DNA from 2 places in the Georhizobium sp. MAB10 genome. Region 2 is predicted to be linked to the other one. Evidence: predicted binding sites of a transcription regulator. Region 2 holds the regulator's gene; the other holds the start of a gene.
What was found. Region 2 encodes LexA, which represses DNA repair genes until DNA is damaged. Its sites were predicted from a motif close to TGTTCNNNNTGTGTTCNG; they were not measured.
Positions count from the first base shown of each region.

Region 1 (8,538 bases), 1.1 Mb from region 2:
CTTTTGTCGCTCGTCAGCTTCATCGTGCAGTTGACCGAACCAGTATTCTCCGCCTTCGGCCAGGACTTCTCATGGCGTGACATCATCCTGCTCGTCGGCGGGCTTTTCCTGGTCTGGAAGGCGACCAAGGAAATCCATCACACGGTCGATGTGGAGGACTCCAAGGACAACATGATCGGCAAGGCCGCAACCGTGACCTTCTCCGGCGTGATCGTGCAGATCCTGCTGCTCGACCTCGTTTTCTCGGTCGACTCGATCATCACCGCAGTTGGCATGACCGATCACGTTCCGATCATGGTGATCGCCGTCGTCGGCGCGGTGACCGTCATGTTGCTGGCGGCCAACCCGCTGTCGCGCTTCATCGGCAACAACCCCACGATCGTCATGCTGGCACTGTCGTTCCTGCTGATGATCGGCATGACGCTGATTGCCGAAGGCCTCGGCTTCCATGTGCCCAAGGGCTACATCTACGCCGCCATGGCGTTTTCGGGCCTCGTCGAGGCGCTCAACATGCTGGCCCGCCGCGCCCGCCAGCGCAAGAACGCAGCCGGCGCACCGGCCGCTCATTGAAGCCTCGGCAGCGCCCGGGTCGGGGCGCTGCCAGTTCCAAGCACAAAAAAAGGGGCTGGTCCGTGGGCCAGCCCCTTTTGCATCGTGTGCTTCGTATCGAAGCCTCAGGCGATCAGAACCGAACGTCCTTCGTCACGCCCACATGCGGCATGTCGTCGGTGAGGTTCGCCTTGGCGATTTCCCAGCCGAACTTGATCTTGCTGTCGGTGGAAGCCCAGATCTTGCCGTCGACGAGCTTCATTTGCAGCATCGTCAGCTTCGGATCATCCTTGCCGCCATCGAACCAGGCTTCGACGACGCTGTTCCAGTATTCGTCACGCTTTGCCGGATCGAGATTGACGCTGATCGGCCCGGAAACGCAGGCGTGATAGTCGTGGTCCTTGCCGACAACGCAGAAATGCGCGTGGGCTCCGGCCGTGATCGCCTGCACCAGGTCCGTATCGCTCTTCGTGAAGAACCAGATCGAGTTGGTGTTGCGATCGAGCTGCGGAGCCATCGGCTGCATGTGCAAGCCCGACCCATCGACGCCCAGCATTCCGGCGTGAAGATCGTCGATTTCGTCGAAGAGCTGAGCCTTCGGATCGGTTTCTGCTTTCTTGAGATCGGCCATTAATTGCTCCGGCTTCTGTTGGTGGAATTACCCAAACAAACGCCGAGGTCGAAAACGGGTTCCGATCACATGCCTTGAAGGATCATCACGGTCGGCCGTTCCGGCAGGCTACGCAGCGAGACTGTGATGCCCGTTTCGGCGACATAGTCTCGTGCCCAGTCTTCTCCCATCAGTTCGATGAAGGCGCTGAGCGACGGTCCCATCCTGTGCATGGGCAGGACGAGAGATGAGCGCAGTCGCCGCACGACCTGGCTCATCTCCTCCGCACCCATGGTCAGTCCGCCATCGGTCGGCACCATCACGATGTCGAGCCGGCCAATTTCTCCGTAATGCTCGTCGGTGAGTGCGTGATGCAGGTGGCCGAGGTGGCCGATGCAAAGGCCGGCGACCTCAAAGATGAAGATCGAGTTGCCATCCGCCTCCATCCCCTCATAGCCCGCGCGGATGTCGGTGGTGACATTGCGGATATAGGTATCACCCACCACGATATCGTGGTCGGCCGCCCCGCCTTCCGGGTTCCAGCCCCGCAGGACATGCTCGATGGCAGGGTCGGGACTGGCGGTGTAGTGGCCGGAATGGGCCTTGTTCATCGTCACCACCGTCGGGGTTGCCGCCGCGCCCGTATAACCGTTGAAATCCGTGGCGATCGACACGCCGCCGGGCGTTTCGATCAGATAAGTGGAATGGGCAACGAAGGTGATCCGCACCTCCTCGGCAGACGACTGGGCAAGGGTGAGAAAACTGTCCGCACCATCGAGGCTGGTGAACTGCGCTGCTGGAAGCCGCGTCGCAACCGCCTGGCACTGGCTCACCGCCATTTGTTCCTGTGCGATGGCGGGCGAGATGAGGAACGCTGAGGCGAGAAGGCTCGCCACGACAGACATCGAAAGCACGTTCGTCATCATGACCTGCCCTCAGCTGAAATGCCTGGAGGACAAGACTACGGTCAAACGGACGAACGTCCACCGGCCATCGCAACGGTCACGGCATCGTGAATGCGATCGAAGACGAGACAACGCGATTGGAGGTTCTGGACGACGGGCAGCGCTTTTTCTATAAGCGCGGCAAAGCCCGATCCACGATGCCAGCGGCGGGGCGACAGACAAAGAACAAGGCGAGGCGACATGGCAGGCCATTCACAGTTCAAGAACATCATGCACCGCAAGGGCCGCCAGGACGCGGTGCGCTCCAAGATGTTCTCCAAGCTCGCGCGCGAAATCACCGTGGCGGCAAAGGGCGGTTTGCCGGATCCGGCCATGAACCCGCGCCTGCGGCTGGCGATCCAGAACGCCAAGGCGCAGTCCATGCCCAAGGACAACATTGAGCGTGCCATCAAGAAGGCATCCGGTGGCGACGCCGAGAACTACGAAGAAATTCGTTACGAAGGCTACGGCCCGGGCGGCGTCGCGCTGATCGTGGAAGCGCTGACCGACAACCGCAACCGCACCGCGTCGAATGTACGGGCGGCGTTCACCAAATCCGGTGGCGCGCTCGGCGAGACCGGCTCGGTGGCCTTCAGCTTCAACCGCGTTGGCGAAATCGTCTACAAGCCGGCGGCCGGCGATGCCGACGCGGTGATGGAAGCCGCGATCGAAGCGGGTGCCGAGGACGTCGTCTCCGACGAGAACGGCCACGTGGTGATCTGCGCCTTCGAGGACATCGGCGAAGTGTCGAAGGCGCTCGAAGAAAAGCTGGGTGAAGCCGAGTCCGTCAAGGCGATCTGGAAACCACAGACCTCGACGCCTGTCGACGAGGAAAAGGCCGTATCGGTGATGAAGCTCATCGATGTGCTCGACGATGACGATGACGTTCAAAACGTCTACGCTAACTTTGAAATTTCCGACGAGGTCATGGCGAAGCTCTCTGCCTGAACCGTCGCATTTTGATTGCAAAAGCCCGCATCGGTTCCCCGATGCGGGCTTTTTCATTTGATCTCTGTCATATGCCCATCAAAACTGCCGGAATTCGCGGCGCTCCTGGCGATCTTCACGACGCTCCTGTCGGAATTCCCGGCGATCCTCGCGCCGTTCCTGGCGGAACTCGCGGCGATCCTCGCGGGCATCCTGACGGAACTCGCGACGGTCTTCGCGGCGCTCGACCCGATCAGGGCGGCCTGGATTGCCAACGCCGGGGCGACCCGGGCGGTCAGGCTGCACGATGACGGGACGACCCGGGCGATCAGGCTGCACGATCACTGGGCGGCCCGGCCGATCGGGACGGACAACGACCGGACGGCCTTCGTAACGCCCGCGGTCACGGTAGAAACCTTGGCCGCGGTAGTGGCGGTCCCAGTAATTGCCGATGGAGAAGGTGACCGTCGGGATGCCGATGCGTGCGACATAGCTCGGCGCGCGGACGCGGCGATTGTCATAAGCGAGATCGAGGTAGCTGGCCGAAACCCAGCCGCGCACGCCACCGCCCTGCACATCGCACCAGCCGGGCCCAGCCGTGCAGCCGATGACGTCGACGCGGGCGCCGGCCGGAAAGACCGTGACGGCGGGATATTGCGTGCCGGGACCGGACCGCACATTCAGATTGGTCGTGACAAAGCCTGGCGCTGCGGACGCGATGCTCGGCAATGCGACCAGTGCGGCCAGCGACGCTGCTGCGGCGATTACGAACTTTTTCATCTCACTCTCCTTGCGGCCTTTTTCGGCTCTGCGATGCATTCAGGGGCGAAGCATGGAGAGAGATTTAACGGGCCCATCCTGAACCAAGGATGGACCGCCGGTTCATACGCCGTTCATCAGCATTTCAGGCGGCGTGCTTCGCCATCTGGTCGCGCATGCCGGCCAGGATTTCGACGCCGCGCAGCCGCTTGTCGAGATCGTAGATCGGCAAGGAAACGATCAGCTCGTCCACCTGGGTCAATTCAAGGAACCGATCGGTCTTTTCGCGCACTGTCTCGGGCGAACCGATGAGCGCATACTGGAAAGTGTGCTCGATGCCGATCTTTTCGTGCGCGGTCCAGACGTCGTCCATCGAGTGCACCGGCTTCGGTGTCCGTCCCGGCGTGCCGCGCCGCAGATTCACGAATTGCTGTTGCGCCGAGGTGAAGAGAAACGCGCCTTCCTCGTCGGTCTCGGCAGGTGCGGCCATGACGCCGGCCATGGCATAGGGCTTGTCGAGCACGGCGGAGGGCTGGAACTTCTCGCGGTAGATGGCAAGCGCCTGCATCAGCGAATCCGGCGCGAAATGCGACGCGAAGGCGAATGGCAGACCGAGCATGGCTGCGAGCTGCGCGGAATAGAGGCTGGAGCCCAAGAGCCAGATCGGCACGTTCGAGTTCTCTCCAGGCACCGCATGCACGCGCTGGCCGGGCTGCGCAGGGCCGAGCAACGTCATCAATTCCACCACGTCGTTCGGAAAATTCTCCGCACCGGCATCGAGGTTGCGGCGCAAGGCCCGCGCGGTCAGACCGTCGGTGCCGGGCGCACGGCCAAGCCCGAGATCGATGCGGCCGGGATAGAGGGCCTCCAGCGTGCCGAACTGTTCGGCGATCACGAGCGGGGCGTGGTTCGGCAGCATGACGCCGCCCGAGCCGACGCGGATCGTCTTCGTTCCACCGGCGACATGGCCGATCACGACGGCCGTCGCGGCAGACGCAATACCGTGCATGTTGTGATGCTCGGCAAGCCAGAAGCGATTGTAGCCAAGCGCCTCGGCTTTCTGGGCAAGCTTCAGGGAGCCTTTCAGCGCATCGGCCGGCGTCTGGTTTTCGGCGATGGGCGAAAGATCGAGAATGGAAAGGGGTACCATGACTGGTCCTTTGGCAGCGGAAGCGTGTGTGTGTTGAAGCGAATTTAGGTGCTGCGATCCGCCACCGCCACCATCGTCGATCGACGTCCGCGTTTCGATCCCCAGTTTGTTTCTCTTTTGTTCACGAGATACGTGGCAGAACAGGGCATCAGCAGCTAGGGTTTCGCGCATGCAACAGACGATTCGCATCATGGGTATCGATCCGGGCCTTCGCCGTACCGGCTGGGCGATGGTCGATGCGCTCGGCAACTCGCTGCGCTTCGTGGGATCGGGCACCATAAGGTCTGACGAGAAATGCGATCTGGCAACCCGTCTCAAGCAACTCCACCAAGGCCTCGCCGCCATTCTTCATGACATGAAGCCCGATGAAGCAGCCGTGGAACAGACCTTCGTCAATAAGGATGCCGTCGCGACACTCAAACTCGGCCAGGCGCGGGGCGTCGTCATGCTGGTGCCGGCGCTTGCCGGGCTGCCGGTCGCCGAATACGCGCCCAATGCGGTCAAGAAAACGGTGATCGGCGTCGGCCACGGCGACAAGGCGCAAATTCACATGATGGTGAAAGTGTTGCTGCCCAAGGCGACATTCGACACCGACGATGCCGCGGACGCGATTGCCATCGCCATCTGCCACGCCCACCATCGCCAGAGCGCAGCCGGCCGGTTGAGGCTCGCGAGCGCTTAGAGAACCGGATAGCTGTTCCATGATCGGAAAACTGAAAGGCACGGTGGACGAAATCGGCGAGGACCATGTCGTCGTCGACGTGCATGGCGTCGGCTACGTCGCCTACTGCTCCGGCCGCACATTGTCGAAACTGGCCGTCGGCGAAGCCGTGATCCTCCATATCGAGACCTATGTGCGCGAGGATGTGTTCCGGCTCTATGGTTTCCTGAGCACGCTGGAGCGCGAATGGTTCCGCCTGCTGCAAAGCGTGCAGGGCGTCGGCTCCAAGGTGGCGCTTGCTGTGTTGACCACGCTGACGGCATCCGAGCTCGCCAATGCCATTGCGCTGCAGGATAAAGCGACCGTGGCGCGCGCACCCGGCATCGGCCCCAAGGTCGCCTTGCGCATCGTCACGGAACTGAAAGCCAAGGCGCCGGCCTTCGCCGGCGATGCCGCGGGCGCGATCGGCTTCAAGCAGGAGCTCGGCGAAGGCGTCGCCTCCGCACCCATCTCGGATGCAGTCTCCGCGCTCACCAATCTCGGCTATTCGCGCGACCAGGCCGCCAGCGCCGTCGCCGCCGCGGTGAGGACTGCAGGCGAAGACGCCGACAGCGCCAAGCTCATCCGGCTGGGGCTGAAGGAACTGGCGCGGTGAGCTGCGGTGCGATTGCGGGCGCGGGGCGGCTGGACTACACCGACGGCATGACCCATTTACCGACCTTGGCCAACGCCCATGAGTGATCCCGCCCGTCTGATTGACCCGGAAAAGCGTGGCGAGGATACCGAGGCGTCGCTGCGGCCGCAGACGCTTGATGATTTCACCGGCCAGGCAGAAGCGCGCGCGAACCTCAAGATCTTCATCGAGGCTGCCAAGGCACGTGGCGAGGCGCTGGATCATGTGCTCTTCGTCGGCCCGCCCGGTCTCGGCAAGACGACGCTCGCGCAGATCATGGCGAAAGAACTCGGCGTCAATTTCCGCGCGACGTCTGGCCCCGTCATCGCCAAGGCCGGCGATCTCGCTGCTCTTCTGACCAATCTCGAAGAGCGCGACGTGCTCTTCATCGACGAAATCCATCGTTTGAGCCCGGCGGTGGAAGAAATTCTCTATCCGGCGATGGAGGACTTCCAGCTCGATCTCATCATCGGCGAAGGTCCAGCCGCTCGCTCGGTGAAGATCGATCTAGCGAAATTCACGCTTGTGGCGGCAACGACACGGCTTGGGCTTTTGACCACGCCGCTGCGCGACCGCTTCGGCATTCCGGTACGGCTCAACTTCTATACGGTGCCGGAACTCGAAAGCATCGTCCGGCGTGGCGCCCGCATCATGGGCTTGCCGATGACCGAGGATGGCGCGCTGGAAGTCGCCCGCCGCGCCCGTGGCACGCCGCGTATCGCCGGCAGGCTGCTGCGCCGCGTGCGCGATTTTGCCGAAGTCGCGCGCGCCGAAGCCGTAGACCGCAAGGTCGCCGACGAGGCGTTAACGCGGCTGGAAGTGGACGCGCTCGGCCTCGACCAGCTCGACCGGCGTTATCTCTTCATGATCGCCAAGAACTTCGGTGGCGGCCCGGTGGGCATCGAGACGATTGCCGCCGGCTTGTCCGAGCCCCGCGACGCGATCGAGGACATCATTGAGCCTTATCTGATCCAGCAGGGCTTCATCCAGCGCACGCCGCGTGGCCGTGTCCTGACCGCCAACGCCTGGAAGCACCTTGGTCTCAACGCGCCGAAAGACCTGGAGGCGACACAGTTCCGCATTCAGTTCGACGAGGACTGACGGAACGCTTTTTCGTACCTTTGAGTTGATGCTCCACGATTAGGATGAAGGAGCATCATATGGCGAAGACAACCGATCATGTACCGCCGAAGGCGGTGGCGGATGCAGCCGAAAAGGGTCTCGACCTTCGCGCAAAATTCAAGCGCGGCGGGACCGACGTCGGTGTTGCCCGCGCCCGCGACCTCAAGAACCGCAAGTCGCTTTCGGCCGACACCGTGAAGCGCATGGCCAGCTATTTCGCCCGCCACAAGGTGGATAAGCGCGCGAAGAATTTCGGCGATGACGACAACCCTTCGGCAGGCTACGTCGCCTGGCTTCTCTGGGGTGGCGAGGCCGGCAAGGACTGGGCGGAGAAGGAAAAGAAGGCGCTCGACGCCTGACAAGGGACCGCCGGTTCAGAGCGTCCGCACAAGGTCTGGAAGAACGGCATAGAGTTTCTCGAAGCCCCCCGGCCGCCATCCAAGCCCCTGGATTGCCGTGCAATCCATGACATCCACGCTTGCCGAATCGCCGGGCGGCGGCAATTGGACTGGAACATCGAGCAGCGAGGCCACGCGAGCGAGTAGATCGCGTTGGTCGAGAAGGATGTCCGACACATTGAAGGTCCGACCCGCGACGCTGCCGGCAGTTTCGTGCCGAAGAAGCAGCAGCGCCGCCTGAGCGACATCACCCCCGTGCACCTCGGTGGCAATGCGCGGCGCAATGTTGCGACCAGCGAGGAAATCCGCAAACAGCCTCTGCCACTTGTGGTCCCCACCAGCCCGGTGGGCGCCATAGACACCTGTTACCCTGAGGCTTGCTGCGACGAAGTCTTCCGAAGCGAGATCGGACAGCGCGCGCTCCACGTCGAGCTTCACCTGGCCATAGAGTGTATCGGGCTTGGCGGGAGTTTCTTCGGTCAGGACTGTTGGTCGGCCCTGTGGCCCGTAGACGGCGCGGCTCGAAAGAAAGAGGGCGCGGGGCAAGCCATGGGCCTTCGCCGCCTCGAAAAGCGCGATGCTGCCCTCCCGATTGAGCCGGATGAACCGTGCCGGATCATCGCCCTCGCCGCCCCGATACTTGCCCGCGACATGATCGAACGCCCCGTGCACCAGCCAGTCGACACCCTCGAGGAGGGCGGTCTGGTCAGTATCGGGATCGAGGTCGAGCGGCCGGAAGGCGACC
Region 1 covers NZ_CP118314.1:3,728,069-3,736,606, reverse strand. The annotation lists gene PU133_RS17935 (TerC family protein) at 1-570, shown strand, start outside; gene PU133_RS17930 (pyridoxamine 5'-phosphate oxidase family protein) at 683-1,180, opposite strand; gene PU133_RS17925 (MBL fold metallo-hydrolase) at 1,246-2,085, opposite strand; gene PU133_RS17920 (YebC/PmpR family DNA-binding transcriptional regulator) at 2,305-3,051, shown strand; gene PU133_RS17915 (SH3 domain-containing protein) at 3,130-3,810, opposite strand; gene PU133_RS17910 (LLM class flavin-dependent oxidoreductase) at 3,935-4,939, opposite strand; gene ruvC (crossover junction endodeoxyribonuclease RuvC) at 5,109-5,621, shown strand; gene ruvA (Holliday junction branch migration protein RuvA) at 5,641-6,255, shown strand; gene ruvB (Holliday junction branch migration DNA helicase RuvB) at 6,334-7,374, shown strand; gene PU133_RS17890 (hypothetical protein) at 7,434-7,754, shown strand; gene PU133_RS17885 (NAD-dependent epimerase/dehydratase family protein) at 7,770-8,538, opposite strand, start outside.
Region 1: a site for LexA is predicted at 5,047-5,064, ahead of ruvC (crossover junction endodeoxyribonuclease RuvC). Genes of this name have one in related genera too.

Region 2 (8,538 bases):
TCCAAAATACTGATAAATCGGGGTCGCATCTTCGCCGAGGTCTGGGCAATAATTGTTTCTCGGTTTGGCTGAACGTGACGTTCTGGGCACTATTTGTGGAAGCCAACGGGTGGTTAAGCCACCCTCCGATCAATAGATTGTTCAGTGTCGCTGTCGCTTCGCGCTTTGTGCGTGCGGCACAATTCTATCAAGTTGCTGATACGCGACGAGATGAAAGGGAACGACCTTATGATGATCAAAAAATATTCGATCATGGCGCTCGCGGCCGTGAGCTTAGCATTGCCGGCCACGGGCCTAGCCGTCGCACAAGAAGCGGCCCCAGCGCAGCCTCAGGCCGAGCAGCCCATGGCGGAGCAATATTCCGACGACACGCTTCGTTCCTTCGCCACGGCGTTCCTGCAGGTTGACGAGGTCAATCGCGAATACACCCCGCGTCTGCAGGAGGCGACGACGCCCGAGGAGCAGGAGCAGATCCAGGCGGAAGCCAGCCAGCAGATGGTGAGCATCGTCGAGGAGTCAGACGTCACGGTGCAGGAATACACGTCCATCATGCAGGCAGCGCAGGCTGATCCGGCATTGGCAGAAAAGCTTACCCAGTATATCGGCGAAGCATCGGGCGGCGCCCCGGCACCGGCGCAATAACAAGGCCGGCCTCAAACAGGTCGGGTTTCGGTCCGAGGACTTCTCCCACTCGGGTCGTCGAGCGGCTGCCGGACACGTCCGGCGGCCGTTTTTTATGATCGAAGCGGGATGTCGATCGAGCCCACCCCGTCGATCACAAACTGCACCGCCAGCGCTGCGAGAATGACGCCCAGCAGCCGTGTCAGGATCATGCGGCCCGTGGCGCCCAGAAAGCGATCCAGCCTTTCGGCGACGACCAGCGTTCCGAATAGGATCAAAATGCAGAAGAGGATCACGCCCACGAGTTCTGCGCGCTCGATCGGTCCCTGAAAAGAGCCAGAGAGCAGGATGATCGCCGAAATCGCGCCGGGTCCCGCGACGAGCGGTATCGCCAGCGGAAAGACGGCGATGTTGGAGATGTGATCCTGCGTAATGGCGCGTTCGGCAGTGGTTTCGTGACGCTCCTGCCGCTTCTCGAAAATCATTTCGAAGGCGATCCAGAAAAGAAGCAGCCCGCCGGCGATACGGAATGCCCCGAGCGTGATGCCAAGCAGCGAGAGAATGGCGGAACCGGTGACGGCGAACAGGCTGAGGAGGACTGCTGCGATGATGCAGCCACGCAGCGCGACCTGGAAGCGCTGCGCCCTGTTCATGCCGTTGGTCAGGCCAAGAAAGATCGGCGCAAGCCCCGGCGGATCGATGAGGACGATGATGGTCGCCAGCGCATTGAGGAGAAGGTCGTAATTCATCGCGCGGCTCTCACTGAAAAAGAAGGCGGCGGAAGCGCTGGATGCGCTCCCGCCGCCGATGGCTGTATCTTGAACGACTTAGTTGCGCTTGGAAACCGGCACGTATTCGCGCTGAGCCTCGCCCGTATAGAGCTGACGCGGACGACCGATGCGCTGGGACGGATCCTCGATCATCTCGTTCCACTGGGCGATCCAGCCGACCGTACGTGCCAGCGCGAAGAGCACCGTGAACATCGTGGTGGGGAAGCCGAGCGCCTTCAGCGTGATGCCCGAATAGAAGTCGATGTTCGGATAGAGCTTCTTCTCGACGAAATAGTCGTCGGTGAGCGCGATGCGCTCCAGCTCCATGGCGACGTCGAGCAGCGGATCGTCCTTAATGCCAAGCTCGCCGAGAACCTCATGCGTCGTCTTCTGCATGATCTTGGCGCGCGGATCGTAGTTCTTGTAGACGCGGTGGCCAAAGCCCATCAAACGGAACGGATCGTTCTTGTCCTTGGCGCGTGCGATGAATTCCGGAATGCGATCGACCGAGCCGATTTCGCCGAGCATGTTGAGCGCAGCTTCGTTCGCGCCGCCATGTGCGGGGCCCCAGAGGCAGGCAATGCCAGCCGCGATGCAGGCGAACGGATTTGCACCCGACGAGCCGGCGAGGCGAACCGTCGAAGTCGATGCGTTCTGCTCGTGGTCGGCATGCAGGATGAAGATGCGGTCCATGGCGCGCGACAGCACCGGATTGACCACATATTCCTCGCAGGGAACGGCAAAGCACATGCGCAGGAAGTTCGACGTGTAGTCGAGGTCGTTCTTCGGATACACGAAGGGCTGGCCGACGTGATACTTGAACGCCATCGCAGCGATCGTCGGCATCTTCGCGATCATGCGGAGGCTCGCAACCATGCGCTGGTGCGGATCGGTGATGTCGGTAGAGTCGTGGTAGAAGGCGGACAGAGCACCAACGACGCCGCACATGATGGCCATGGGATGCGCGTCGCGGCGGAAGCCGGTAAAGAAGCGCGACATCTGCTCATGGATCATCGTGTGATGGGTCACGCGATAATCGAAGTCTTCCTTTTGCGCCTTCGTCGGCAGTTCCCCGTAGAGAAGCAGGTAGCAAACTTCGAGGAAGTCGCCATGCTCGGCAAGCTGCTCGATCGGGTAACCGCGGTGCAGCAGGACACCTTCGTCGCCGTCGATATAGGTGATCTTGGATTCGCAAGAAGCGGTCGAGGTGAAGCCCGGATCGTAGGTAAAGGCGCCGGTGTGCTTGTAGAGCGCGGCGATATCGTAGACTTCAGGGCCGATCGTCCCCTTGCGGACCGGAAAATCCACTTCCTTGCCATCCACGGTCAGTTTGGCGCTTTCAGTCATGTCGAACCCTTCCCAATCTCTCCGAAACATGAGCGCATTCGTCAGAAAGGCGCCCATGGCTGGCGAATTGCTATATGATTTCGCTGCACCTGCCAAGTTGTCGACAATCGAATTGTGCAGCGCCGCAATCTGTGCTTAGGCCAGCACCGTCGATGACAATGCTCTTGTCGATCGAGCGAGACGTTTCAATCGGTTAGCCGAGCTGATCGGCAATTCGACCGAGTGACTCTTCGCGGCCCAAAACCTTCAGAACATCGAACACGCCTGGCGAAACGGCCCGCCCCGTGAGTGCAGCGCGAAGAGGCTGGGCGACCTTGCCGAGCTTGAGTCCTTCGCGCTCCGCATAGGCGCGGACGATCGGATCCAGCGACTCGATTTCCCAGGACTGAAGCGCCTGCAGCTCAGGAAGAAGACCCTCGAGAACCGGGCGACCTTCGGCGAGAATCATCGCCGCCTTCTCGTCGTTCTGCAGCGGGCGCTCGTCGAACAGGAAGCGCGCGCCATCGGCGAGCTCGACGAGAGTCTTTGCGCGCTCCTTCAGCCCCGGCATCGCCGCCAGAAGTTGGGCGCGGCGCTCGTCCGTCATGCGGTCGATGAAATAGGCGCCGCCTTCCATCTCGGGAAGGATGGCGATCAGGCTGTCGACGAGCCGCGCGTCATCGGCCTGGCGGATATAGTGCCCGTTCAAGGCTTCCAGCTTCTTGATGTCGAACCGGGCCGCACCCTTGTTGATATCGGAGACGTCGAACCACTCGATCATCTGCTCGGTCGACATGATCTCGTCATCGCCATGGCTCCAGCCGAGGCGCACGAGATAGTTGGTAAGCGCTTCGGGCAGAAAACCCATCGCGCGATAGGCTTCGGCACCGAGCGCGCCGTGGCGCTTGGAGAGCTTGGCGCCATCGGCGCCGTGGATCAGCGGAATATGGGCCATGGAGGGGATGTCCCAGCCCATTGCCGTGTAGATGATCGACTGGCGCGCGGCATTCGTCAGGTGGTCGTCGCCGCGGATGATGTCGGTCACGCCCATGTCGTGGTCGTCGACGACGACCGCAAGCATATAGGTCGGATTGCCGTCTGAGCGCAGGATGATGAAATCGTCCAGATCGGCATTGGGGAAGCGCACATCGCCCTGTACGCGGTCCTGGACCAGCGTTTCGCCATCGCGCGGCGCCTTGATGCGGATGGCGGGTTTGACGCCTTCCGGTGCTTCGGAAGCATCGCGGTCGCGCCAGCGCCCGTCGTAGCGCGGCGGCTTGCCGGCGGCCCTCTGCGCCTCGCGCATCGCATCCAGTTCTTCAGCTGAGGCATAGCAGTAATAGGCCTCGCCACGCTTCACCAGTTCCTCGGCGATTTCGCGGTGGCGCTCGGCACGTTCGAATTGCGAGATCGGCTCGCCGTCCCAGGAGAGCCCCAGCCAGCTCAGCCCATCCAGAATGGCGTCGACGGCAGCATCGGTCGAGCGTGCGCGATCGGTATCTTCGATGCGCAGCAGCATCTTGCCGCCCCGGTTCTGGGCATAGAGCCAGTTGAACAGCGCCGTGCGCGCACCGCCGATGTGGAGGTATCCAGTGGGCGAAGGCGCGAAGCGGGTGACAATCCCTTCGGACATGATCTTGAACCTGTGAGTGATGCTGGTTGAGCAACGATCGGGCCGTTAGAGGCCGCATCGTCCTGTTGGCGGTGATCTAACACACGAGGGCGACAGCGCAAGGCTTGCGGTGTATACTGGGACCGGGCGAGGGGGCCCGACCAGGATGGCGCATGCCGATGCTGAACGCGAGCCAGTGAATGGCTCCGCTTGCGAGCGGACTGCGTTTACGTTCGACCCCGCCGATCCTCATGCCGATCATGATCCGAACAAAGATCCTCGCCTGATCCCGACCGCGTATCGATCGTGGCGCCGACGCTGGTCGCATTTGAGTGTCAGGCAGGCACTTGATGAGGAGCGAGGCCACGGCGCGCTGTTTCTCTGGGCCTCCGCCTTCTTCGCGACAGGTGCCGCGCTCTGGCGCATTCTGCCAAGCGATCCGCCGTTTGTTGCAACGCTTGGGCTCACCATCGCTGTGGGATTGGCCGCGGCACTCACGGCCAGCCGGCTGCGAAACCTGCTCGCCGCGCTGTGCATGATCCTGGCGGGGTTGGCCTCCGCAGCAGCGGAGGCGGATCGCCGCGCCATCACCGTTCTGGATAGTCCCGTGGTCACCACGATCTCCGGCCGGGTGCTGTCGCGAGAAATCGATGAGGAGGGTCGCTGGCGTTACCTCGTCGAAGTCCTGTCGACGCATGACCCGACGCTGCGCCGGCCGCCCGAACGCGTCCGACTTCTGGCGCGCAGCGACCATCCCGATATAGAGATTGGTGCATCGATCATCGGCTTGGCGCGACTTGCGCCACCGTCCGGTCCCGCGATGCCCGGCACGTTCGATTTTGCCTTCAACTCCTATTTCACCGGCATCGGCGCTTTCGGGTTTTTCTACGGCCCGCCCGGAATCATGCCCGGTGCTCAGGTCGAAGAAGGTTACGCCAACCGGATCGCCCGATGGACGACTGAACTCCGCGAAACGATCGCGTTTCGGATCAAGGAGGTGATTCCGGGTGACGCGGGTGCCGTTGCAGCCGCCATGACGGTGTCCGACCGTCGCTCGATCTCCGAGGAGACCAACGAAGCCTTTCGCATCACGGGGCTTGCCCACATCCTGTCCATTTCCGGCCTGCATATGTCGCTGGCCGCAGCACTAATGTTCACCGGGCTGCGGCTCGGCTTCGCGCTCGTGCCAGGCGTCGCCCAGGCCTGGCCGGTGAAGAAATTCGCTGCGCTCGGCGCCATCGGCACCTCCACCTTCTACCTGCTGATCTCCGGCGCCGTCATCTCCGCACAGCGCGCCTGGATCATGGTGGTCGTCATGCTGATCGCGGTGTTGCTCGACCGGGCTGCGCTGACCATGCGCAATGTCGCGATCGCCGCATTTCTCATTCTCCTCGTCACGCCATCAGCGGTGACATCGCCCGGTTTCCAGATGTCTTTTGCAGCAACCGCTGCCCTCATTGCCGCCTATGGCGGCTGGGCAGCGCGCAACAGGATCAAGACGCCGGATTTCACGACCTCAAAGCCCGGCTTCGTCTGGCGCTGGACATTGCTGATCCTCGGGTTGGCCGTGACGTCGCTGATTGCCGGCGCGGCGACGGGGATCTTCTCGGCGCATCATTTCCACCGCATGTCGAGCTACGGAATGATCGCCAACGTGGTTGCGATGCCCGTCATTTCGGTCATCGTCATGCCCTTCGGCACGCTTGCGCTGCTGACGATGCCATTCGGCCTCGACGCGATTTTCCTCACGATCATGGGGCTGGGGTTGGAGGCGGTCATCGCCATCGGCCATCATGTTGCAGCCTATGGCGATGGTTTCGCCACGGGGAAGATCCCCGGAGCCGTTACGGCGCTTCTGTCGCTTGCGCTGCTCATCCTGGTTTTTACGCGAACCTGGCTGCGAGGTGCCGCTTTGATACCCGCGCTGGCCGCTGCCCTCATTATGGCGGCCGAACTGCGCGCCGATCGACCCTTGCTGCTGATTGCCGAGGACGCTCGGCTGGCCGCGATCCTGCGCGAGGACGGCCTGGCAACCAACCGAGCGCGTCCGAGCAGCTTCATCTTCGATCAATGGGCAACGGCAACCCGGCTTGCGACCCATGTCCCGCCAATCGTCGCTGTCGACGACCAAGCCCAACTGTTGTTAGACGAGATGACTTCCGATCCGGACGAAGCTGAAGCCGAGATCGACCCTGCCATTGCCTATGGGATGATGCGCCAGGCAGTCCGCGAATTGGATGACGGGCAAATGATCGGCGTGTTCCAATGCCGCCGAGGCGCGTTTTGCGTCGCACGGCTGGAAAACGGCACAATGGTCGCGTGGCTGGAGGAGCCGGCCTATGTCGGTCCCGCATGCGACATGACCGATATCGCCATCATTCCGATACCGCTGTCGATGCGCCAATGCCGCTCCGGCGCGAAGCTCTTCACCGCCCGTACACTGCGTGAAACCGGCGCGATCGCCGTCTACGCGGCGTCGACGGGAGAAGGCTTCGCGGCGAACGAGGCGCGAGCGGCGGGCACGGGGTCGGGTACACAATTCGACCCGCAGCCGACGTTCCGCTTCGAGCAGTCTGCCGGCCGAATGCGCGCCTGGACGCGGCACCGCTATTATGACTGGAGAACGGGCAGTTTTACCGAGCCTGGCGGGGATGACGCCTCTTCCGTCAACACACACATGAGCGAAGACAGAAGAGCTGCCGACAGCATCGATCAGTGATAGCGCCGGATGAGCCCGACGAGCTTGCCCTGGATCTTGACGCGATCCGGTCCGAAAATCCGCGTTTCGTAGGCCGGGTTGGCGGCCTCGAGCGCGACCGACGCACCTTTGCGACGGAAACGCTTCAACGTCGCTTCCTCGTCGTCGACCAGAGCCACGACGATGTCGCCTGGATTGGCCGTCGACGAATTCTTGATGATGACCGTGTCGCCGTCAAAGATGCCGGCTTCGATCATCGAGTCGCCCTTGACCTCGAGCGCGTAGTGCTCGCCGCCGCCCAGCATATCCGGCGGCACGGCAATCGAATGGGTATTGTTCTGGATGGCGGAGATCGGCACACCCGCCGCGATGCGGCCCATGACGGGCACGCTGATGGCGCGATTGTCGTTGTCGCGCGGCATCTCGCTCTGGCGGCGCTCGGCTGCGATCTCGGGCTTCGGCGTCTTGCCAAGCGATCCTTCGATGACACTCGGCGAAAAGCCGCGACGCTGAGGCACTGCCGCGTTGTAGCTATCCGGCAGCTTGATGACTTCCAGCGCACGCGCACGGTTTGGCAGACGGCGAATGAAGCCACGTTCCTCTAGCGCGATGATGAGGCGGTGGATCCCCGATTTGGACGCGAGATCGAGGGCTTCTTTCATCTCGTCGAAGGATGGCGGCACGCCGCTTTCCTTCAGGCGCTCATGGATGAAAAGAAGCAGTTCCTGCTGCTTACGCGTCAACATCGGCTGCTTAGGCCCCCGCTTGATCGGATGGAAACAAATGTGGAACACACTCTATCTGTTCCTTTTGTGTTCCGCAAGTCCAACAGGGAAACCGACGGCTAGATTCGTCGCAGCAGGATTGCCCGCACAGTGTCTCCTGCCTTGGCCGCGGGAGCAAATGGTGGCCGGACGACGAGGCCGTCTGCCTCGGCGAACACGCGCATCATGGAGGAATCCTGCTTGGTGGCCGGCCTGACGACCAACGTTCCATCCGCCCGTCGGCTCATCGCCGCGCGCAGATAATCCTGGCGCACGTCGTTTTCGGCCAGGTCTACGTCGAGGATTGCGTCGACCGCCTGCACATGATGGGTGCGGCCGACGAGCTTTGCGATCAGAGGCGTCAGGAAGACGTGCGAGCAGACAAGGCTCGAGACAGGGTTGCCCGGAAGCCCGAGAACATGCATCGGGCCGATGCGGCCGCTCATCAGCGGCTTGCCCGGCCGCATTGCGATCTTCCAGAAGGCAAGCTCGAGACCGCGCGATTCCAGCACTTTGCGAACCAGGTCGTGATCACCAACCGAGGCGCCGCCAAGCGTCACCAAAATATCGGCGCCGGCCGCCTGGGCGGAGTCGATCGATCGGTTCAGGCCATCCAGCGTATCGGCAGCAATGCCGAGGTCGATCGGTTCGCCGCCCGCTTCCCTGACGATGGCGGCGACGCCAAAACTGTTCGACGCGATGATCTGATCGTCGCGTGGATCGGCACCCGGCGGCACGAGCTCGTCG
Region 2 covers NZ_CP118314.1:2,650,792-2,659,329, reverse strand. The annotation lists gene PU133_RS12620 (DUF4168 domain-containing protein) at 145-642, shown strand; gene PU133_RS12615 (MarC family protein) at 735-1,370, opposite strand; gene gltA (citrate synthase) at 1,449-2,738, opposite strand; gene gltX (glutamate--tRNA ligase) at 2,932-4,350, opposite strand; gene PU133_RS12600 (ComEC/Rec2 family competence protein) at 4,658-7,048, shown strand; gene lexA (transcriptional repressor LexA) at 7,042-7,773, opposite strand; gene glp (gephyrin-like molybdotransferase Glp) at 7,872-8,538, opposite strand, start outside.